Regions from separate parts of the Blautia sp. HCP28S3_G10 genome, predicted to be linked through region 1. Evidence: predicted binding sites of a transcription regulator. Region 1 holds the regulator's gene; each other region holds the start of a gene.

Evidence for each region. Region 1 encodes HrcA, which represses chaperone genes, less so after heat shock. Its sites were predicted from a motif close to TGTTAGCACTCNNNNNNNNNGAGTGCTAACA; they were not measured.
Region 2: a site for HrcA is predicted at 4,852-4,882, ahead of groES (co-chaperone GroES). Genes of this name have one in related genera too.
Region 3: a site for HrcA is predicted at 3,112-3,142, ahead of ACTNB8_RS02345 (Hsp20/alpha crystallin family protein). Genes of this name have one in related genera too.

What each region holds. Positions count from the first base shown of each region.
Region 1 is NZ_JBQHUL010000002.1:158,932-167,003, forward strand. Features, by position in the region: gene ACTNB8_RS01905 (bifunctional 4-hydroxy-2-oxoglutarate aldolase/2-dehydro-3-deoxy-phosphogluconate aldolase) at 1-80, shown strand, start outside; gene ACTNB8_RS01910 (IclR family transcriptional regulator) at 229-1,005, shown strand; gene hrcA (heat-inducible transcriptional repressor HrcA) at 1,190-2,239, shown strand; gene grpE (nucleotide exchange factor GrpE) at 2,270-2,902, shown strand; gene dnaK (molecular chaperone DnaK) at 3,161-5,044, shown strand; gene dnaJ (molecular chaperone DnaJ) at 5,301-6,482, shown strand; gene prmA (50S ribosomal protein L11 methyltransferase) at 6,635-7,588, shown strand; gene ACTNB8_RS01940 (16S rRNA (uracil(1498)-N(3))-methyltransferase) at 7,597-8,072, shown strand, end outside.
Region 2 is NZ_JBQHUL010000015.1:27,021-35,092, reverse strand. Features, by position in the region: gene ACTNB8_RS07910 (YifB family Mg chelatase-like AAA ATPase) at 1-628, shown strand, start outside; gene dprA (DNA-processing protein DprA) at 664-1,551, shown strand; gene topA (type I DNA topoisomerase) at 1,595-3,664, shown strand; gene codY (GTP-sensing pleiotropic transcriptional regulator CodY) at 3,807-4,592, shown strand; gene groES (co-chaperone GroES) at 4,919-5,203, shown strand; gene groL (chaperonin GroEL) at 5,220-6,842, shown strand; gene ACTNB8_RS07880 (DUF6106 family protein) at 6,948-7,451, shown strand; gene guaB (IMP dehydrogenase) at 7,520-8,072, shown strand, end outside.
Region 3 is NZ_JBQHUL010000003.1:21,267-29,338, forward strand. Features, by position in the region: gene ACTNB8_RS02325 (TlpA family protein disulfide reductase) at 1-564, shown strand, start outside; gene ACTNB8_RS02330 (hypothetical protein) at 655-960, opposite strand; gene ACTNB8_RS02335 (hypothetical protein) at 917-1,201, opposite strand; gene ACTNB8_RS02340 (HdeD family acid-resistance protein) at 1,937-2,470, opposite strand; gene ACTNB8_RS02345 (Hsp20/alpha crystallin family protein) at 2,543-2,983, opposite strand; gene ACTNB8_RS02350 (MarR family winged helix-turn-helix transcriptional regulator) at 3,324-3,755, shown strand; gene ACTNB8_RS02355 (co-chaperone GroES) at 3,967-4,251, shown strand; gene groL (chaperonin GroEL) at 4,280-5,893, shown strand; gene ACTNB8_RS02365 (flavodoxin family protein) at 6,002-6,505, shown strand; gene ACTNB8_RS02370 (MarR family winged helix-turn-helix transcriptional regulator) at 6,557-7,084, shown strand; gene ACTNB8_RS02375 (citrate/2-methylcitrate synthase) at 7,068-8,072, shown strand, end outside.

The DNA.
Region 1 (8,072 bases):
TCAGTGGCACAAAACTGAAAGCAGGAGACAAGGCTGGTATCGTACAGGATATCAAAGAGGCGATGAAACTGGTCAAGTAAGATGCTTATTGGTATTACGGTGAACGGAATTTGCGGCAACAATACTTGCACATTTGATAAAAGTGTGGCATATTAAAGAAAAGATTAGTGTGAGAATCGGAAGCAGTTCTATTCAGACTGCTTCCGGTTTGTTATGGAAGGGGAAAATATGTCAGCAACAATACAATCACTTGAACGTGCACTGGATATTCTGGAAATGCTGGGTAAGCATCCCGGGGGAATGCAGGTAAAAGATCTGTCGCAGCAGCTGGAACTGAACAAAAGTACAGTCAGCCGTATGTTATATACACTCGGTGAAAGAGGGTATGTTCAGAAAAAACCAGACGGTTCTTACAGACTTGGAATTAAGATAGTAGAATTATGCAGCCTACATCTGAACAGTCTTCAGCTGAAAACAGAAGCATTGCCATTTATGGAACAGCTCAGGAATCAGACCGGTCTTATTATTCATCTGGGTGCTCTGGATGATAATGAAATCGTATATCTTGAAAAACTTACTTCCTATACTAATATACGAATGTATTCACAGATTGGAAAACGCGCCTGGCTGCATAGCACAGGAATGGGAAGGGCAATATTGTCAACCATGAGTAATAAAGATGTCCTGAAAATACTGAAAGAAAAGGGTATGCCAGCAGTTACATCAAGAACATGTGTGAAAGAAGAGGAACTGCTGAAGCAGCTGGATGAGATCCGGCATCGGGGTTATGCTGTCGATGATGAAGAAAATGAAATCGGAATGAGATGTGTGGCAGCACCGATTTTTGATTATCGTGGAGATGCGATAGCAGCAGTCAGTGCGACTGGTTTTCTGGAAATGCTTCCTTATGAAAAAGTAGACGATATAGGAAAATGCGTGGCAGACTGTGCAGATAGTATTTCTGCATGTATGGGCTATCAGAAGAAAAACACATCTTTTTATTAATTGGAATATTGTAAAAGAAGCGGTTGATTTTTAATATTTAATAACTGCTTCTTTTTTTATTTATTCAAAAAAAATTCACAAATAAATGTTGACAAATGTTTACGACAGTGCTATCTTAACAATATAGATGTTAGCACTCCTACAAATTGAGTGCTAACAACTAAATCGGAAAGGAGCTGAGAGCATGGATGAAGTTTTGACAGACCGTAAGAAATTAATCCTTAAGGCAATTATCAAGACTTACATGGAAACTGGCGAGCCCGTAGGATCCAGAACAATTTCCAAGGATCCGGATCTGAATGTCAGCTCAGCAACAATCCGGAATGAGATGTCTGACCTGACAGACCTTGGCTATATTATTCAGCCACATACGTCGGCAGGTAGAATTCCTTCTGACAAAGGTTATCGCCTCTATGTGGATGAGCTGATGCAGGAAAAGGAAGATGAAATTCAGGAAATACGTAATCTGATGATTGAGAAGACAGATAAGATGGAAAAGGTGCTCAAGAATGTGGCACGTGTTCTTGCTTCCAACACCAATTACGCTACAATGGTTTCAGTTCCTCAGTACAGTGGAAGCAAGCTGAAATTTATTCAGCTGTCCAGGGTCAATGAATTGCAGCTTGTGGCAGTTGTAGTATGCGAGGGAAATGTGATCCGTAATCAGATTATCGATCTTGATGAAGAAATGGATGACGAAACGATCCTGAAGCTGAATCTGCTGCTGAATACCAATCTTAACGGACTGCCAATACAGGATATTAACCTGGGAATGATCGCAAGACTGAAAGAACAGGCGGGAATTCACAGTGGTCTGGTAGCAAGAGTTCTGGATGCTGTAGCTGCGACAATTCAGGTAGATGAAGATGATATGGAAATCTATACATCGGGAGCAACGAACTTCTTCAAATACCCGGAGCTTTCAGATAAGACGAAAGCAACCGAACTGATTTCTGCTTTTGAAGAAAAACAGGAACTGGTTGACCTGGTAAAAGAAAGAATGGCTGATGAAGATAATACCGGAGTTCAGGTTTATATTGGAGATGAACTTCCAATTGCGACCATGAAAGACTGCAGTGTTGTTACAGCGACATATGAGCTGGGCAACGGAATGCATGGAACAATCGGTATCGTAGGTCCGAAACGTATGGATTACGAGAATGTAGTCAACAGCCTGAAAACGCTTAAAGTTGAGCTGGATCAGGTGTTCAAAAAAAATAAAGAAGACAGTTAGCAGTCAAAGTAGAAAGGCGGTAGAACAAGCGTGACAGAAACAGAGAAAAGTACAGCGGAAGTTCAGGACGAAGTAGAGAAGGAAATACCGGAAACAGATCCTGTAACTGAGCCAGTGGAGGAATCGCCGGAAGCTACGGCAGGAAATTCCGAAGAGGAAACAGAATCCGCTGAGACTGAAGAAAATAAAGAATCCAAAGGAAAGACTTCTTTCTTTGGCAAAAAGAAAAAAGATAACAAATTAGAACAGCAGGTTGAAGACCTGACAGACAGACTCAAGAGAAGCATGGCTGAGTTCGATAATTTCCGTAAACGTACGGAAAAAGAAAAATCCAGTATGTATATCATCGGAGCAAAAGAGATCATCGAGAAGATCCTTCCGGTGGTTGATAACTTCGAAAGAGGTCTGGCACAGGCTCCGGAAAACGATCCGTTTGCTGAGGGAATGCAGAAGATCTATAAACAGTTTACTACTACACTGGAAAGCCTGGGAGTAGAACCGATAGAAGCAGTTGGCAAAGAATTCAATCCGGATTTCCATAATGCGGTAATGCATGTGGAAGATGAAGAAGTAGAAGATAACATTGTTGTGGAAGAACTCCAGAAAGGATACACCTATAAAGGATTTGTAGTTCGCCACAGCATGGTAAAGGTTGCAAACTGACCTAGAACACTTAATGAAAACGAGCAGAATGCGAAGTTTGAGTTTAGTGTGAAGGTCGCTCGAAGGAACTTAATAAGTCCGACTGTAAGGAGAGACGAATTTAGTGAATCGAGCTTCCTTAATCAGATGTGCGAAGCACATAAGATGCGAAAAGCATCTTGATTCTGGAAGGACTGTAAGGAGAGACGAATTTAGTGAATCGAGCTTCCTTAATTTGAATGTATAACAATTTTAGAAATAAACAGGAGGAAAATTATCATGGGAAAGATTATTGGTATTGACTTAGGTACAACAAACAGCTGTGTAGCCGTTATGGAAGGCGGACAGCCGACAGTTATCGCAAATACAGAAGGAGCAAGAACAACACCATCTGTTGTTGCTTTCACAAAAACAGGAGAACGTCTTGTAGGTGAACCTGCAAAACGTCAGGCAGTAACAAATGCAGAAAGAACAATTTCTTCTATTAAAAGGGAAATGGGTACAGATTACCGTGTAACAATCGATGACAAAAAGTATTCTCCGCAGGAAATTTCAGCTATGATCCTTCAGAAACTGAAAAAAGATGCAGAAGGATATCTTGGAGAATCTGTAACAGAAGCAGTTATTACTGTTCCGGCATACTTCAATGATGCTCAGCGTCAGGCAACAAAAGATGCCGGTAAAATTGCAGGACTTGATGTAAAACGTATTATCAACGAGCCTACAGCAGCAGCGCTTGCATACGGACTTGATAACGAAAAAGAACAGAAGATTATGGTTTACGACTTAGGTGGTGGTACATTTGATGTATCTGTTATCGAGATCGGTGATGGTGTAATTGAAGTTCTTTCCACAGCAGGAAATAACCGTCTTGGTGGTGATGACTTTGACCAGAAAGTAACAGACTGGATGATCGAAGAGTTCAAGAAAGCAGAAGGCGTAGATTTAAGTGCTGATAAAATGGCTCTTCAGAGACTGAAAGAAGCAGCAGAAAAAGCTAAAAAAGAACTTTCTTCTGCAACAACTACAAATATCAACCTTCCGTTCATTACTGCAACAGCAGAAGGACCGAAGCATTTCGATATGAATCTTACAAGAGCTAAATTTGATGAACTGACACATGACCTGGTAGAAAAAACAGCAGAACCGGTTCGTCGTGCACTGTCAGATGCAGGCATTACAGCAGCTGAACTGGGTCAGGTACTTCTGGTTGGTGGCTCTACACGTATCCCAGCTGTACAGGACAAAGTAAAACAGCTTACAGGCAAAGAGCCAAGCAAATCTCTGAACCCTGATGAATGTGTTGCACTTGGTGCATCTGTACAGGGTGGTAAACTTGCTGGTGATGCAGGTGCCGGTGACATCCTTCTTCTTGATGTTACTCCGCTGTCTCTGTCAATCGAGACAATGGGTGGTATCGCAACTCGTCTGATCGAGAGAAATACAACAATCCCGACCAAGAAGAGTCAGATCTTCTCTACAGCAGCAGATAACCAGACAGCAGTTGATATCAACGTAGTACAGGGTGAACGTCAGTTTGCAAAAGACAACAAATCCCTTGGCCAGTTCCGTCTGGATGGAATCCCGCCAGCACGTCGTGGTGTTCCGCAGATTGAAGTTACATTCGATATTGATGCCAACGGTATTGTTAATGTTTCTGCAAAAGACCTTGGAACAGGAAAAGAACAGCACATCACAATTACAGCTGGATCCAACATGTCTGATTCCGAAATCGACAAAGCAGTAAAAGAAGCTGCTGAATTCGAAGCACAGGATAAGAAACGTAAAGAGGCAATTGATACAAGAAATAATGCTGATTCCATGGTATTCCAGGTAGAAAATGCTCTGAAAGAAGCTGGTGATAAACTGGATGCAAATGATAAAGCAGCAGTTGAAGCTGATCTTAATGCACTGAAAGATCTTCTTGCTCAGACAGCAAACGGAGATCTTACAGATTCTCAGATTGCTGATATCAAAGCAGCTCAGGAAAAAATGATGGAAAGTGCACAGAAACTTTTCTCTAAGATGTATGAGCAGACACAGCAGGCTGGCGGTCAGGCTGGTCCGGACATGGGTAACATGGGTGGCGGAAACGCTTCTCAGGGCGGTAATGAAGCCGGATATGGCGATGATGTTGTAGATGCTGATTACAAAGAAGTTTAATAGAATCAAGTAAGTCCCCTGCTTCAATGTGAAAAGCAATAAGCAGTGGTGGGAACTTGCTTTTATCAGAAGGAGTGTAAGCTCCTTCTGATACACTGCAAAGCAGTTATTCGATTATGAGCAAGTAGCAAAGCAGTTTACGAAGAAAATCTGCGGATTTCGAATATGTTTAGACCTGTGAGAGTTGCTTTGCAGCGGAACAGGTCGTGACTGTCAGCAGAGTAACGCAAATATGATTATATAGGAAAGAGATAACATGGCTGATAAAAGAGATTACTATGAAGTTTTAGGTGTTAGTAAAACTGCCAGTGATTCAGAATTGAAAAGCGCATATCGAAAATTAGCCAAGAAATACCATCCGGATGTAAACCCGGGGGACAAAGAGGCAGAGACAAAATTCAAAGAAGCAACAGAAGCTTACAGTGTGCTCAGTGATGCTGAAAAAAGAAAACAATATGATCAGTTTGGTCATGCGGCATTTGAACAGGGCGGCGGTGGAGCTGGCGGCTTCGGTGGCTTTGATTTTAATGGTGCTGATATGGGAGACATATTTGGCGATCTTTTTGGTGACCTTTTTGGAGGCGGCGGAAGAAGACGTGCAAATAATGGCCCGATGAAAGGTGCAAATCTGCGTGCCCGTGTGAATATTACATTTGAAGAAGCTGTATTCGGCTGCGATAAAGAGCTTGAGATTGTTCTGAAAGATGAATGCACTACCTGCCATGGAACAGGAGCAAAACCTGGTACACAGCCAGTTACCTGTCCGAAATGTAATGGTGAAGGTCAGATTGTATATACGCAGCAGTCAATGTTTGGTATGGTGCGTAATGTACAGACCTGTCCTGACTGTCATGGAACCGGCAAAATCATTAAAGATAAATGTTCTGCATGTCGTGGAACAGGATATACTTCTTCAAGAAAAAAGATTCAGGTTTCTGTTCCTGCCGGTATTGATAATGGACAGAGCATCCGTATTCGTGATAAAGGCGAACCAGGTACAAATGGTGGTCCGAGAGGTGACCTTCTTGTAGAGATAAATGTTGCCCGTCATCCGATTTTCCAGAGACAGGATATGAATATTTTCTCTACGGCACCGATTACTTATGCGCAGGCTGCACTTGGAGGTGAAGTGCGGATCAATACAGTAGATGGAGAAGTTTCTTATGAAGTGAAACCTGGAACACAGACAGATACCCGTATCCGTCTGAAAGGAAAAGGTGTTCCGTCACTGAGAAACAAAAACATCCGTGGAGACCATTATGTAACACTGGTAGTTCAGGTTCCGACTAATCTAAATGAAGAAGCAAAAGAAGCACTTCGCAAATTTGATGAAGCATGTGGAAATAAAACTTCTTCAGGTAAGAAAGAAAACACCGAAAAAGGTGAAAAAAAGAAAAAGAGTTTCATGGAAAAAATCAAAGAAACCTTTGAAGAATAAAATGTAAATGAAAAGTTCAGGAAAAGAGGAAAAATCCTCTTTTCTTTTTTTATGCTTTCATGTATGATAAAAGATAAAAGCAGTTTACTGCAAAACAATTTACGGATTTTGTTAGTATGATATAAGACAATCAGACAGGAGAATATAAATATATGAGATGGAATCGTTTTACTATTAAGACCAGAACAGACGCAGAAGACATGATCATCTGCACACTGGCGGAAATTGGTGTGGAGGGTGTGGAAATCCAGGATCATCAGCCGCTTACAGAAGAGGATAAAGCACAGATGTTTGTGGATATCATGCCTGAGGGTCCTGCAGATGACGGAATCGCATATCTGAATTTTTATCTTGAAGAAGATGCAGATAAAGAAACTATCCTCAGTAATGTCAGAGAAGCACTGGATGATCTGAGAAGCTTTATGGACATTGGGGAAGGTACAATTGAAGAATCCTGGACAGAAGATAAAGACTGGATTAATAACTGGAAGGAATTTTTTCATCAGTTTTATGTAGATGATATTCTTATTGTTCCGTCATGGGAAGAAGTAAAAGCAGAGGACAGAGACAAAATGATTCTTCATATTGATCCAGGTACAGCTTTTGGTACAGGTATGCATGAAACCACACAGCTTGTGATCCGTCAGCTGAAAAAATATGTGACACCAGGAGTTGAAATCCTTGATGTTGGAACAGGAAGCGGTATTCTTGGAATTACTGCACTGAAGCTCGGAGCAGGACATGCTGTGGGAACAGATCTTGATCCATGCGCAGTTCCAGCAGTACAGGAAAATAAAGAAGCGAACCAGATTCCGGATAAAGATTTTGACATGATGATCGGAAATATTATTGACGACAAAGAAGTACAGGACAGAGTCGGCTACGAAAAATACGACATCATTGCGGCAAATATCCTTGCAGATGTCCTTGTACCGCTGACACCGGTAATCGTAAACCAGATGAAAAAAGGTGCATACTATATTACATCCGGCATTCTTGATGTAAAAGAAGAAGTAGTAAAAGAGGCAGTAAATGCAGCCGGTCTTACGCTTGTAGAAGTGACCAGACAGGGAGAGTGGGTCTGCGTTACAGCAAGAAAGGACTGAAAGAAACAATGCAGAGATTTTTTGCAGAACCAGGACAGATAGATGAGGCCGGACACCAGATCCATATCACAGGGTCTGACGTGAACCATATTGGAAATGTCCTTCGGATGAAAACGGGAGAAGAGCTGTGGATCAGCAATGGCAGCAGTAAAGAATACCGTTGCACAATAGAAAACATCAGTTCTGATGAAGTGCTTCTTCATATTATCTATGCACAGGAACCTGATTATGAGCTGCCAAACCGTATTTACCTCTTTCAGGGACTTCCGAAAGCAGACAAGATGGAATTAATCATTCAGAAAGCAGTGGAGCTCGGGGCATATGAAGTGATTCCTGTAGAGACCAGGCGCTGCGTGGTGAAACTTGATGGAAAAAAAGCCGCCAAAAAAGTGGAGCGCTGGCAGCAGATTGCAGAAAGTGCAGCTAAACAGTCAAAAAGAATGCTGGTGCCTTCCGTGCATTCTGTAATGTCTTTCAAGGAAGC
Region 2 (8,072 bases), on a different contig from region 1:
TGTGCTGTTTCTGGATGAGATGCCGGAATTTTCCAGACGCAGCCTTGAGATTCTGAGACAGCCATTAGAGGACAAAGTTATTCATATTTCGAGAGTAAGTGGAACATATGATTTTCCGGCAGATTTTATACTTTGTGCAGCAATGAACCCCTGCCCATGTGGACAGTATCCGAATATGAATCTGTGCAGGTGTACTCCTTTGCAGGTTTCGCAGTATCTGGGCAGGATAAGCCAGCCCCTTCTGGATCGCCTGGATCTGTGCGCAGAAGTATCGCCTGTAAGTTATGAGGGACTGAGCAGTGTTTCAAGAGGGGAAAATACAGAGACAATACGTGCGAGAGTGGAGAGGGTGCAGCAGATACAGAAAGAACGGTACAAAGAAGAAAAAATACAGTTTAACGGAGAAATGAGAGGAAAACAGATCGAAAAATTCTGCCACCTTAATCAGGAAGCAGAAAATCTCCTGAAGATAGCATTTGAACATATGCCTTTCAGTGCACGGGCTTATCACCGGCTGCTGAAAGTAGGAAGAACAATTGCAGATATGGAAGGATCTGAAATAATAAAAAAGGATCATATAGGAGAGGCACTGTCGTATCGGGCGTTTGATAAAAAATACTGGAAATAGTAAAAAGCAAACCTGATTCAAATGAGGTATTTTATATGGAAGAAAAAATGATGGAAATGATTCGGAAAGTACCAAAAGAGCATAAAGACTACCCCCAAAAACTGAAAGCATATCCAGATATGCCGGAAGCTCTTTATATAAAAGGGCAGCTTCCAAAGGAGGAAAAATCTTCTGTGGCGATTGTGGGAGCAAGAGCATGCAGTACATATGGAAGAATACAGGCATTTCAATTTGCAAAAACCCTGAGCAGTGCGGGTGTACAGATTATCAGTGGAATGGCTTATGGCATAGATGCAGAAGCACATAAAGGTGCACTGGAAGGAAAAACACCGACATATGCGATTCTGGCAAATGGAGTAGATATCTGTTATCCTGCCGGAAACAGAAATCTTTATCAGAGGATACAGAACGATAGTGGAGGTATTATAAGTGAATATCCGGCAGGAACAAGGGCAAGAAATTATTTTTTTCCTGCAAGAAACAGAATTATCAGCGGGCTGGCAGATCTGGTGCTGATTGTTGAAGCCCGTGAAAACAGTGGCTCTCTTATTACTGCACAATGGGCACTGGAACAGGGAAAAACTGTCTTTGCAGTTCCTGGACCTGTAAACGAAGAGTTGAGCAGAGGCTGTAACAAGCTTATTTATGACGGGGCGGGAATTGCATATACTCCAGAGATACTATTGGAGGAATTGGGAATTAATTATGAAAATAACGTAAAATCAGATGAAAAAAAACACTTAGGACTTGCAAGGGATTTAAAATTGGTGTATAGTTGTCTCGATTTACGACCAAAATCAGTTGATTATCTGATCCGGAAAACAGGCATTTCAGCGCAGAAAATGGGAAACCTGTTACTGGAATTAACATTGTCGGGACTGGCGCGGGAGGTCGGCCGGCATAATTATATAAAGAGTAGCTGATAACAGAATTCCCGCCGATTTTATCAGAAATAGGAGAGTTAACATGGCGAAATATCTGGTGATAGTGGAATCACCTGCTAAAGTAAAAACCATCAAAAAGTTTCTTGGGAGCAATTATGATGTACAGGCGTCGAACGGACATGTAAGGGATTTTCCGAAGAGTCAGTTTGGAATTGATGTAGAAAATGATTTCGAGCCTAAATATATAACAATAAGAGGAAAGGGCGAACTGCTTGCAAATCTACGTAAAGCAGCAAAAAAAGCAGATAAAATTTATCTCGCAACTGACCCCGACCGTGAGGGAGAAGCTATTTCCTGGCACCTTATGCAGGCTCTGAAAGAAAATCCTGACAAAATGAGCAGGATCACTTTTAATGAGATCACCAAAACTGCGGTGAAGAACTCTATCAAACAGCCAAGACAGCTGAATATGAATCTTGTAGATGCACAGCAGGCAAGAAGAATGCTGGACCGTATGGTTGGTTATACGATCAGTCCGCTTTTGTGGGCGAAGGTTAAACGAGGGTTAAGCGCCGGCCGTGTACAGTCTGTTGCACTCAGGATCATCTGTGACAGAGAGGATGAAATTAATTCCTTTATTCCTGAAGAATACTGGAGTCTGGAAGGAGAATTTAAGGTAAAAGGTGAAAAGAAGCCTCTTCTTGCGAAATTTTACGGAACAGACAAAAAGATTCCAATCCATAACAAAAAAGAAATGGATGAACTTCTGACAAAACTTCAGGATGAAGAGTATGAGATCACTGAGGTGCGTAAAGGTGAGCGTATCAAAAATGCCCCCCTTCCTTTTACAACCAGTACACTGCAGCAGGAGGCAGCTAAGACACTGAATTTTTCTACACAGAAGACGATGCGTCTTGCGCAGCAGCTTTATGAAGGCGTGGATATTAAAGGAAACGGCACAGTCGGTGTAATCACTTATCTGCGTACAGATTCCACCCGTATTTCACATGAAGCAGATCAGGCTGCCAGAGAATATATCGGAGGACAGTACGGGGAAGTTTATGTTTCAGACAGTGATAAGACTGTTAAGAAGGATCAGAAGATTCAGGATGCACATGAGGCAATTCGTCCTACAGACATAAGCAGAACTCCTGTAATGATCAAGGAATCTCTTTCAAGAGATCAGTTCCGTCTGTATCAGCTTATCTGGAAACGTTTTGCAGCCAGCAGGATGGCTGCTGCAAAATACGAGACAACTTCTGTGAAAATCGGTGCAGGAGAATATAATTTTACAGTTGCAGCTTCTAAAATCGTATTTGACGGATTTATGTCTGTATATACACAGGAAGAGGACAACAAAAAAGGTAATGTTCTCAGTCAGAGTCTTGAAAAGGGAATAAAACTGGAACTTAAAGAACTGAAACCGGAACAGCACTTTACACAGCCACCGGCTCATTATACAGAAGCATCTCTGGTAAAAACTCTTGAGGAACAGGGAATCGGACGTCCGAGTACGTATGCGCCGACAATTACTACAATTATCAGCCGTCGTTATGTATCAAAGGAACAGAAGAATCTTTATGTAACGGAACTTGGAGAGGTCGTTAATAATATTATGAAACAGGCATTTCCAAGCATTGTGGATGTCCGCTTCACTGCAATGATGGAGGGACTCCTTGACTGTGTAGAAGAAGGCTCGGTACAGTGGAAGACAGTTGTACGGAATTTCTATCCTGATCTTAAGCGAGATGTAGATGCGGCTGAAAAAGAACTTGAAAAAGTAGATATACAGGATGAAGTTACTGATGAGATCTGCGATGTCTGTGGAAGAAATATGGTCATTAAATATGGCCCACATGGAAGATTCCTTGCATGTCCGGGCTTCCCGGAATGTCGTAATACAAAACCATATTACGAAAAAATAGGTGTTTCATGTCCGAAATGTGGAAAAGATGTTGTAATGAAAAAGACTCAGAAGGGAAGAAAATATTACGGCTGTGTGGATAACCCGGAATGTGATTTCATGTCCTGGCAAAAGCCATCCAACAAAAAATGTCCTGTCTGTGGAAGTTACATGGTTGAAAAGGGAAATAAACTTGCATGCAGTCAGACAACATGTGGTTATGTAGAACAAAAACCAAAAGAAGACTGAGTTGCTGTGAATAGTGATGAATTTTCAGAAAATGTCAATAAAATTGAAAATAATATAAAAATATCTTGTATTTTACCAGAAAAGCGTGTAATATTATCTCTATAAAGAACATTTAGATATGAAGATAGAGAAGGAGGCCGAGATGAGCGTACAACTGTTGGATAAAACAAGAAAAATAAACAAACTTTTACACAATAGCAGTTCCAGTAAAGTGGTTTTTAACGACATCTGCCAGGTTTTGATGGACACATTAAGTTCTAATATTCTGGTATTAAGCAAGAAGGGAAAAGTGCTGGGCATCAGTTTATGTCCGGGTGTAGATGAAATCACAGAACTGATCGAAGACAAAGTTGGCGGACATGTGGATTCTTTACTGAATGAACGCTTTCTGGGAGTCCTTTCCACAAAAGAAAATGTTAATCTTCAGACACTTGGATTTGAACATGTAGACAGCAGATGTCAGGGGATCATCAATCCAATTGACATTGCAGGGGAACGTCTCGGAACAGTATTTATGTACCGCAATGACAAACCTTATGATATTGAGGATATTATTGTCAGTGAATACGGAACAACCGTTGTCGGATTGGAAATGATGCGGGCTGTACATGAAGAAAATGCAGAAGAAGACCGTAAGCAGCAAGTTGTCAAGTCGGCATTTAATACTCTCTCATTCTCAGAACTTGAAGCAATCATCCATATTTTTGATGAGCTTGACGGGGAAGAGGGTATTCTTGTGGCAAGTAAGATTGCCGACAGAGTTGGAATCACCAGATCCGTAATTGTAAATGCACTGCGTAAATTTGAAAGTGCAGGTGTTATTGAATCGCGTTCTTCCGGTATGAAAGGAACCTATATTAAAGTTCTGAACGAAGTGATCTTTGATGAACTGGAAGAAATTAAAGCGCAGAGAAACAAAAAGGTCTGATAAATAAAAATACAAAAGCTCTTTCCTGTAAGGGAGGAGCTTTTTTGACGTAATAGCAAATTACTCCGTAATGTTCCTATTACATGTTGGGTCATAATCTGACGCATTCAGATTTGAACCTAAAAATAATCTGAAAAAACAGAAAATGAGAAAATGATAGAAAATGAAAGAAAAAGCAAGATAAGAAAAGGTATATATGAAATTAACACAAATTAAAAGAGTTGCAGAAAACAACCAAATTCAATAATATAAGGACAGTGATTAGCACTCATAGAAAATGAGTGCTAGTAATTCCTAAGACAGTGAATAAAGGAGGATAATAGATCATGAAATTAGTACCTTTAGGTGACAGAGTAGTATTAAAACAGTTAGAAGCAGAAGAAACAACAAAATCCGGTATTGTACTTCCTGGCCAGGCTCAGGAAAAACCTCAGCAGGCAGAAGTTATTGCTGTAGGTCCTGGTGGAGTTGTTGATGGCAAAGAAGTAAAAATGGAAGTCAAAGTCGGCGACAAGGTTATCTATTCTAAATATGCAGGAACAGAAGTTAAACTTGACGGTGAAGAATATATTATCGTAAAACAGAATGACATTTTAGCTGTAGTTGAATAACAGGAGGTAAATAATCATGGCAAAAGAAATTAAATTCGGCGCAGAAGCAAGAGCAGCACTGGAGAGCGGTGTTAACAAACTTGCAGATACAGTAAGAGTAACAATCGGACCAAAAGGAAGAAACGTAGTTCTTGACAAATCTTTTGGTGCTCCACTCATCACTAATGATGGTGTTACAATCGCAAAAGAAATCGAACTGGAAGACAGATTTGAAAATATGGGTGCTCAGCTGATCAGAGAAGTTGCATCCAAGACTAACGATGTAGCAGGTGATGGTACCACAACAGCTACAGTACTTGCACAGGCAATGGTTCATGAAGGAATGAAAAACCTTGCAGCAGGTGCTAACCCGATCATCCTTCGTAAAGGAATGAAAAAGGCTACAGATACAGCTGTAGAAGCAATCAAGGAAATGAGCCAGAAGATCAGTGGCAAAGCACAGATCGCAAATGTTGCAGCTATCTCCGCAAGTGACGAAGAAGTTGGACAGCTGGTTGCAGATGCTATGGAAAAAGTTTCCAATGACGGTGTTATCACAGTAGAAGAATCAAAAACAATGCATACAGAACTGGATCTGGTAGAAGGTATGCAGTTTGATCGTGGATATCTTTCTGCATATATGTCCACAGATATGGAAAAAATGGAAGCAACTCTGGAAGATCCATATATTTTGATCACAGACAAGAAGATCAGCAATATTCAGGAAATCCTTCCATTACTGGAGCAGGTTGTTCAGGCAGGTGCAAAACTTCTTATTATCGCAGAAGATGTTGAAGGAGAAGCACTTACAACTCTGATCGTAAACAAATTAAGAGGTACTTTCCAGGTTGTAGCTGTCAAAGCTCCTGGATATGGTGACAGAAGAAAAGAAATGCTTCAGGATATCGCAATCCTTACAGGTGGCCAGGTTATTTCCGAAGAAGTTGGTCTTGAACTTAAAGAAGCTACAATGGCTCAGCTTGGCCGTGCTAAATCTGTCAAAGTTACAAAAGAAAATACAGTTATCGTTGACGGTCTTGGTGACAAGAAAGCAATTTCTGATCGTGTTGGTCAGATCCGTGGACAGATCGAAGAAACAAAATCTGACTTCGACAGAGAAAAATTACAGGAAAGACTTGCAAAACTGGCTGGTGGCGTAGCTGTTATCCGTGTTGGTGCTGCAACTGAAACAGAAATGAAAGAAGCAAAACTTCGTCTGGAAGATGCTCTTGCAGCTACACGAGCAGCTGTAGAAGAAGGTATCATCGCAGGTGGCGGATCTGCTTATATCCATGCGTCCAAGAAGGTTGCTGAACTGGCAGCTACTCTGGAGGGTGATGAGAAGACAGGTGCAAATGTTATCCTGAAAGCTCTGGAAGCTCCTTTATTCCATATTTCTGCAAATGCAGGTCTGGAAGGTTCTGTAATTATCAACAAAGTAAGAGAATCTGAACCAGGAATCGGATTTGATGCTCTGAATGAAAAATATGTTGATATGGTTGGTGCAGGAATCCTTGATCCTGCAAAAGTAACAAGAAGTGCTCTTCAGAATGCAACAAGTGTAGCTTCTACATTACTTACAACTGAATCCGTAGTAGCAACAATCAAAGAAGATACCCCTGCAATGCCTGCTGGCGGACAGGGCATGGGAATGATGTAATCACGCTTTTGTGACAGAATCAGACTCCAAAAAGGTTGGCGTCTTATAGACGCTGACCTTTTTTATGATAAAATATATAAAATTAATCTCAAAGGAGGAAGATTTATGGGTGATCTGTACTCAGAATATCTGGTAAAAAAACAGCCGACGACAAAGGACGCAGTGATAAGATACGGCCTGATTGCACTGACAGTACTTTTTGCGGCAGCAGGTCTTTTTATGATCCCGCTTCTGCTTATAGTTGCGGTTGCACTTGCGGTAGCCTGCTATTTCATCATTCCGAAGACAGATATGGAATATGAATATCTTTTTGTAAATGGGGAACTTGATATTGATGCAGTTATGGCAAAGTCCAAACGAAAAAAAGTGAAATCACTGGATATCAGGGAGGCCGATCTGATCGCACCACTGAATTCTCATCGAATGGACTATTATAACGGAAATACAAAGCTGAAAACGCTGGATTATTCATCAGGAGATCCGTCTCACAGACGCTTTGCTGTTATAATAAAATCCGAAAATGAAAACTGCAGAATCATTATCGAACCGGACGAACATATGATACAGGCTATCAAAAATTCAGCACCTGGCAAAGTTTTTTTGGATTGACACTGTAACTTATTTTTGTTACACTAGGCTACAAATCTTATATTAAACAATACAAGGGAGGAAATGCAATGGGTACTATCATCGGTGAAGGTATTACATTTGATGACGTTCTGTTAGTTCCGGCGTATTCAAAAGTAATTCCGAATCAGGTAGATGTGACAACGTATTTAACAAAAAAAATCAAACTTAACATTCCTATGATGAGCGCAGGTATGGATACAGTTACCGAACATCGTATGGCAATCGCAATGGCGAGACAGGGTGGTATTGGTATTATCCATAAGAACATGTCTATTGAGGCGCAGGCAGAAGAGGTAGATAAAGTAAAACGTTCTGAGAACGGTGTTATTACAGATCCATTCTTTTTATCCGCAGACAATACTCTTGAAGATGCAAATAATCTGATGGCTAAATTCCGTATTTCCGGTGTGCCGATCACAGAAGGCCGGAAACTTGTCGGTATCATCACCAACCGTGATCTTAAATTCGAAACAGATTTCAGTAAAAAAATCAGAGAATGTATGACTTCCGAGGGTCTGATTACCGCAAAAGAGGGAATCACACTTGAAGAAGCAAAGAAAATTCTCGCAAAATCCCGTAAAGAAAAATTACCCATTGTAG
Region 3 (8,072 bases), on a different contig from region 1:
CTCATTTTAGGTGGCGCAGGAATTCTATATAAACAGCTTGGACAGAAACTGGCTCCCAATCTGCTTGCTACACAAATACCGCAGGAAACCGAATCCACAGAAGCCTCCACTCCAACAACACAAGAGAATGAATCAGAAAAGATATTGGCACCGGATTTTACAGTTTACGATCTGGATGGAAATGAAGTTCATCTTTCGGATTTTATCGGGAAATCCGTTGTCCTAAACTTCTGGGCAAGCTGGTGTAGTCCATGTAAAATGGAAATGCCTGATTTTAACGAAAAGTATCTGGAAATTGGTGAAGAAGTACAGTTTCTCATCATCAATATGACCGATGGCTCCAGAGAGACTGTGGAAACTGCATCTGCTTTCATCGCAGAACAGGGCTATTCTTTCCCGGTATTTTACGATACAGATCAGGATGCCGCTGCAACCTACGGTGTTTATTCACTGCCTACCACATATTTTATTGATGAGGAGGGAAACGCAATCGCTCAAGCAACGGGTGCAATTGATGAAGAAACCTTGCAGCAAGGAATTGACATGATTATTTCCGACAGGTGATGATCAGCATATTATATCGAAGTAAAATGCAAAAAAGTGGCCACGGTCTCACACTCCAAAACGGAATGGACCGTGGCTCTTTCTCTACCTTCAGCGCTGTTCTTCTTTTTGTTGTTTCTTCTCTTCCACTCGTTTGTGACGGTCAATACCCAAGATATGCTCAACCGTCTGCTTGGCAATCAGATATTCCTGCATCTCTTTCTTCACCTGACGATATTCTGCATAGGCTTGTTTTTTCTCACCCAACAACCGTTTAAACTCCTCATGCAGAGCCTGACGGGAAGGAACCTTTTGCCCATCCAACTGATCAAAGGCTTGCTTTTCCGCCTTATGTCCATCCGTTTCTCCCATCTTAATAAGAAATAAACTCTTTGATATAATTTCCCAAAGTTTCAAGTTTTACAACTGCCCATACCAACAGGAAGATTATAAGGATTGCTGCCAATCCCATACCGGCAAGGATAGCCAGGGAAGTCCACAGTGCCTTTACGATGCAGTAGATGGAGCAGCCTGCAATCACCAGAAGCAATAGAGCAATCACATGAGAGGAAATGTTGGTAATCAAATTTCCGAGGATACAAGCAACAGTTACAATGAACAACAACGGCAGTGCCAATACCTTCAAAATCATCTTCATAGGAACAACCCCTTTCTTTTGACCATATTGTACATTGAGAAGTGACGAACTGCAATGATGTCACCACCTATGTAACAGCCAAAGGGCGTTGAGCATAAAAAGAGGGCGCACTGGCTATTTGTGAACCAATGCGTCCCGTTCATTCTGTTTTCAGTTCGACAAACTGGAAGTGAACAAAATCGCTGCGCCACAGCCTTGGCATGCCATCGCGCAGCGATTTTGTTCAATTTGAATTTGCCGGGATGTGGATTCTTATTTTTGGGGAAAAGCAAGCAAAAAATAGAAATAGACATGGTTGTCCATATAAAAAAATCAATTTCTCGCTTTGTATCGTGGTTGAAATCGATGAAATAAACTAATCTATCGGTGGAAGGAGGAACAAAATGAAACAAGAAAAAGTTGGAAGTTTTCTTAAAGAGCTTCGAAAAGAAAAGAATATTACACAGGAACAGTTGGCAGAAAGCATGTGATTGATGGCGCGTTTTGGTTTGAGTAGGAAAAACATGGGAAGTTAGCAATAAAACATTACGCGAGTAAACTCGCATAAGATGATTTCCACTTCCCAGACATCTGATTTCCAGATTTCCGGAAGTGCGATTTCATCGCACAAGAATATTCAAATTGTTTTGGAATTAGGCATTCGTTAAAAAAGGCTGCACACAATTTTGTATGCAGCCGAATCTATATGAAGAGGTGCCTTTTTTCCTCCTTGGCAATGTTATTTTTTGTTATATTTTACATCCAGAAGCGATTGGAAAAGCATCCACGCATGACAGATACAATACCCTGTAGGATCAGGAAAAATCCGATTACCCAGGCCATAGCTGCAATACTTGCAAATGGATGTGTGAATGACAGAAAACCAATCACAGTCAGAAGGATTCCAAGTACTGTAAACCAGCCCCAGCCCTTTACTCCCAGTTTTTGAAGGTCAAAGGAATTAACCAGTTTGGTGATACCTGAAAAAATCAGCCACATTCCTAAAATAAAGGAAATAGTCATTGCTGTAAACCATCCATTTCCCAAAATGAATAAAGACATCAGTACGGTTAGAATGCCGTCAGCAAGAAACCAGCCAGATCCTGCCATATAATCATGACCGGCTGCAAATATCACAATATCTATAATGCCGGAAAACATCATGGCAACTCCAAAGATAATGGGAAGACCATAAAGAATTTTTCCGGGATTCCTCAAACATCCGATCCCGGTTATAATCAGAAAGATTCCGGCTAAAATCCATAATACTCTTGATGTCGTTTTACTCATATCAAAAACCTCTTTTCCGATTGCATTTGGCTTTTAAAACAGGCAGGGGTTTTATTCCCTGCCCGTTTGAGATTAACCTTCGATGGAAATATAATGTGAGTTGTTTTCTACTGCCTTCTGCTCTTTTGGAACAGTAAAGGAAAGAATACCATTTTCAAATTTCGGATGGATGTCTTCTCTCTGAACATTATTTCCTACATAAAAGCTTCTGCTTACATTTCCGGTATAACGCTCGCGGCGGATATATTTTCCTTCCTTATCTTTTTCATCTTTATCCAGACCTTTTGCTGCACTTACAGTTACATAACCGTTTTCAAGCTGGATCTGAATCTCGTCTTTCTTAAATCCAGGAAGATCAATTGCCACTTCGTAAGCGTTGTCTTTTTCCTTCACATCAGTCTTCATGATATGGGGAGCATGTTTTCCATACAATTTTTTATCGATGTCCGGAAAAGCAAAATCATCCATAAAATCATCAAATAAATTTTCTCCAAAAATACTAGGCATTAACATAAGTCATATCTCCTTTCATGACATAAACTAAAGTTTGCACTATCGGAGAAACCCGAAGTGTTGATTTATGAATATCAGGAAGAAAAATCATATTCTCTTTCTTTGTTCTATGTGTAATATAACATATGAATTAGCACTCGTCAATAGAGAGTGCTAATAATTATGTGAAGATTTTGTGAACTTTGCGAAATAAAATAATTACTGATATTAGATTCAGCGGAATAGATTCCAGATGTTAATCATTAATTAAGAGGAAACAAAAAAGTCGTTTAAAATTAAATGGTGACGAATTATTAAACTTGTGATAGAATGAAAAAAACATTGAAAGAAGCTGAACTAAATGGATACACAAATTGATATCATATTGCAGGGAGGACAGTTTAAAAAGCTGTTAGAGGAACAGAGCGTTGAATTACGAGAAAAATATGATATGAAAAGAGCAGAACTGGAGATATTATACTTCCTGTCAAAATGCGGAACACATAATACCTCTACGGATATCCACCATCAGTTGATGATGAACCGTGGACATATTTCGCAGGCAGTTGACAGTCTCTGCAGGAGAAATTATCTTATTGCGATACCGGATAAGAATGATAGAAGATATATTCATTATGAAATATCTGATTATGCGAAGGATCTGGTAACAGAAATGACGAAGAGAAGGGAAGCAATGAACGGGATGATTTTAAAAGGTGTGTCGGAAGAAGAATTGAAGGTTTTTCGGGAAGTATCGGAAAAAATCAGGAAAAATATAAATGAATTAATTTAGATGATCAAAAGATGCAAAGTAATGATTAAGGTGCTTCGCATCTTTTTTAAATTATTTTGGAAACCTATTGACAAGAGAAATACAGGTGATATAATACTTTAAAAATAAATAATTTAAAAATAAAACATGTTTCGCGAGAAACATATTTTTTGCGAAACACGATGGCACTCAACAAGCAAGAGTGCTAACAAAAGAAAGGCAGGTTATTCATATGAAATTAAAACCATTGGGTGACAAAGTAGTTCTTCAGTATCAGGATGTTGAAGAAAAGACAGAATCAGGAATCATTCTGCCAGACAGCGCAAAAGAGAAACCGCAGGAAGCTGTAGTAATTGCAGTTGGTCCGGGAAAATGTAAAGACGGACAGAGGGTTGCCATGCAGGTAAAAGAAGGAGATAAAGTCATTATTTCTGAATACGGCGGCACAGAAGTAAAAATTGGCGACGAAGAATATAAAATTGTAATCCAGGATGACATTCTGGCAATTGTCGAGTAATAGAAACAGTAGAAAGAAGGAAATTATCATGGCAAAAGAGATTAGTTTTGATATTGATGTTCGAAAAAAAATGGAAGCCGGCGTAGACAGACTGGCAGATACAGTAAAGGTAACATTGGGGCCAAAAGGAAGAAATGTTGTACTGGATAAATCTTACGGTGCACCATTAATTACAAACGATGGTGTGACCATTGCAAAAGAGATCGAACTGGAAGATCGTTTTGAAAATATGGGCGCACAGCTTGTAAAAGAGGTGGCTACCAAGACAAACGACATTGCGGGAGATGGAACAACAACAGCTACAGTTCTGGCACAGGCACTTGTAAAAGAAGGAATGAAAAATATCGCAGCAGGTGCAAATGCCATTGTTTTAAGAAAAGGAATGAAGAAGGCAGCAGATGTGGCTGTACAGGCAATTGAAGAAATGAGCCATCCTGTTACTGGGAAGGATCATATTGCAAAAGTAGCTGCAATCTCTTCCGGTAATGAAGAAGTCGGTGAGATGATTGCCGATGCAATGGAAAAAGTCGGAGAGAACGGCGTTATTACGATTGAAGAATCAAAGACCATGAAGACGGAGATCGACGTAGTCGAAGGTATGCAGTTCGATAATGGATATCTTTCCGGATACATGTGTGATGATAAAGAAAAAATGATCGCCAACATGGAGGATCCTTATATCCTCATGACTGATAAGAAGATTTCAAATATCCAGGACATCCTTCCCATTTTGGAAAATGTGATGAGAGAGAGGAAAGAACTCCTCATCATTGCAGAAGATGTGGAGGGAGAGGCACTTACCACATTGATTGTCAACAGACTGAGAGGTACCCTGAAGGTCGTTGCTGTAAAGGCACCGGGATATGGTGACAGCAGAAAGGCAATGCTTGAAGATATCGCAACACTTACCGGCGGTCAGGTAATCATGGAGGATCTGGGTCTTGAACTGAAAGATATCACGATGGATATGCTTGGCCGTGCAAAATCTGTAAAGGTTACAAAGGAAAATACCACGATCGTAGACGGTGCCGGGAACAAGGAAGACATTGATGCACGCATCGCCAGCCTGAAGAGACAGATGGCTGAAACAACATCCGATTTTGATAAAGATAAACTCATGGACCGTATCGCGAAGATGGGCGGAGGCGTTGCAGTGATCCGTGTCGGCGCGGCAACAGAAACAGAAATGAAAGAAGCTAAATACCGCATGGAAGATGCCATGAACGCAACAAAAGCAGCCGTATCGGAAGGCATTATCTGCGGTGGCGGATCTGCATATATCCATGCACAGAAAAAGGTAGAGGAACTGTTAGCAGCCCTGGAGGGTGATGAGAAGACCGGAGCCAGAATCGTAGCAAAGGCACTGGAAGCACCACTGTATACGATTGTGGAAAATGCAGGTCTGGAAGGCCCGGTTATCGTAGACAAGGTAAAGAAGAGTGAGCCTGGCATGGGATTTGATGCAGCCTCAGAAACCTTTGTGGATATGATGAAACAGGGTATTATTGATCCGGTGAAGGTAACAAAGAATGCATTAATGAATGCGGTAAGTGTGGCAGCTACACTTCTTACTACAGAAGCTGCGGTAGCGGACATTAAGGAAAATACACCTGCGCCGCAGCCACAGCCGGAAATGTATTAAAGAGAACAGGTAAAATCAAATAACTGGAGAGCAACAAAATGGGGAGATGGCTGGTACATCTCCTCTTTTTGTTCTCTTTTATTATTTTTATATGAAATGAGGTTCATTATGAAATATGCAGTTATATATCAGTCAAAAAGTGGCAATACACGTTTAATAGCAGAAAAGATCTATGGTGCTTTAAATACAGAGGATAAAACAATTGTAGATATTGATACAGAGCAGGATATACCTGCGGCGGATGTCTATCTGATCGGGTTTGGAATTCATGGTTATTCCTGCAGCATGGATATCTCAGATGTATTTGAGCAGATTACAGGCGGAAAATATGCAGTGTTCGTTACCTGCGGTTATGTGCCGACAGAACAATATAAAGAAAAGCTTGAAAAAAATCTTGAAGTCTGGTACCCGGACGAGGGAGAGTATCTGGGAATGTTTCTCTGTCAGGGGAATGTGGAGTCAGATAGAAGGAAAATTATGATCAGCCAGATGCCAAGTAAAGAAAAAGAGATGCAGCAGATGTTTCGACTGGGAAATACCCATCCGGATGAAGAAGATCTGGAAAATGCGGTTGATTTTGCCATTAAAATTCAGGCAGAAATTGGGGATTAAATAAGAAAATAACATGTATTGATGTAAATAAAAAGAGAGGAGCGGTTGAAGATGCCAGAGCAGAGAGAAATATTGAATGCAAATGAAATCAGAAAGTTTACAAATGAATTAACCTATCGTCGGTATCTGATGAACAAAGGAAAAATACAGGAACTGTTTCGTAAAATGACACTTCAGGAGTATATTGCTTTGTATACTATAGAATCTGAGAGAGAAAATTCTCCGAATAATAATGGGAGAACGTATTTAAAGGATTTATCAGAAAAGATGCAGCTGACAATACGGCAGACATCAAAAATGGTAGAAAAGCTGAAAGATCGTGGACTGGTACTGTGGTCTTATGAAGGAAGCGGAAGTGAAGGAACATATGTGACTGTTACAGAAACGGGACAGAAACTGTTTAAGGGTCAGGAAATGATTCTGAGAGAATGTTATGGAAAAGTGATCAACAAATTCGGAAAAGATAATTTGATCATGTTATTAAAAATGATGAAACAACTGGATAACCTGATGTGCAGCGAAATAAAAGGAATGGGAGAGGTCGATTCGTATGGGAGAGCTGATGAAGCGGATGAATGATTATGCTGTGCAGAATGAAGCTATCTGCCGGAAAAATGATCATATTGATCCTAGATTGTATGAAGAGTTTGGTGTTAACCGGGGGCTGCGGGATGAAAATGGAAAAGGTGTGCTTACCGGTTTGACTAAGATTTCCCGTATTGTATCATCATGTGTGAAAGATGGAGAAAAAGTACCTTGTGACGGGGAATTGTGGTATCGTGGATATAAGGTAGAAAAATTGATTGGCAATCTTGGAGAAGAACAGCTTGGTTTTGAAAAGATCGCTTATCTTCTGTTGATGGGGGAATTGCCTTCAGAAGATGAAGAAAAAAAGTTCCGGGAAGTGATTGGCACATGCAGAACGCTTCCAACGAACTTTACCAGAGATGTTATTATGAAGGCACCATCTGAGGATATTATGAATTCAATGACAAGAAGTATTCTGACACTGGCTGCTTATGATAAAAATGCAAAAGACATCAGCGTCAGTAATTCGTTGCGGCAGTGCATCCAACTGATTAGTGAATTTCCACTCCTTGCTGTATATGCATATCATGCCTATAATCATTACGAAAAAAACCAGAGTATGTATATCCATAATCCGGATCCGAAACTGTCTACAGCTGAGAATCTTCTAATGATGCTCAGGCATGATCAGAAATACACACCGGTTGAAGCGAAAGTTCTGGATACTTCATTGATTCTTCATATGGAACATGGCGGCGGAAATAATTCTACTTTTACAACCAGAGTGGTGACCTCTTCCGGTTCAGATACATATTCAACAATTGCTGCCGCTATGTCATCTTTGAAGGGACCGAAGCATGGCGGCGCAAACATAAAAGTTGTGGAGATGATGGATAATATACGGGAAAATGTAAAGGATTTTTCTGATAAAGAAGAAATATCAGCATATCTTATGAAGATAATTGACAAACAGGTATTTGACAAAAAAGGGTTGATTTACGGAATGGGACATGCGGTGTATACATTGTCGGATCCAAGA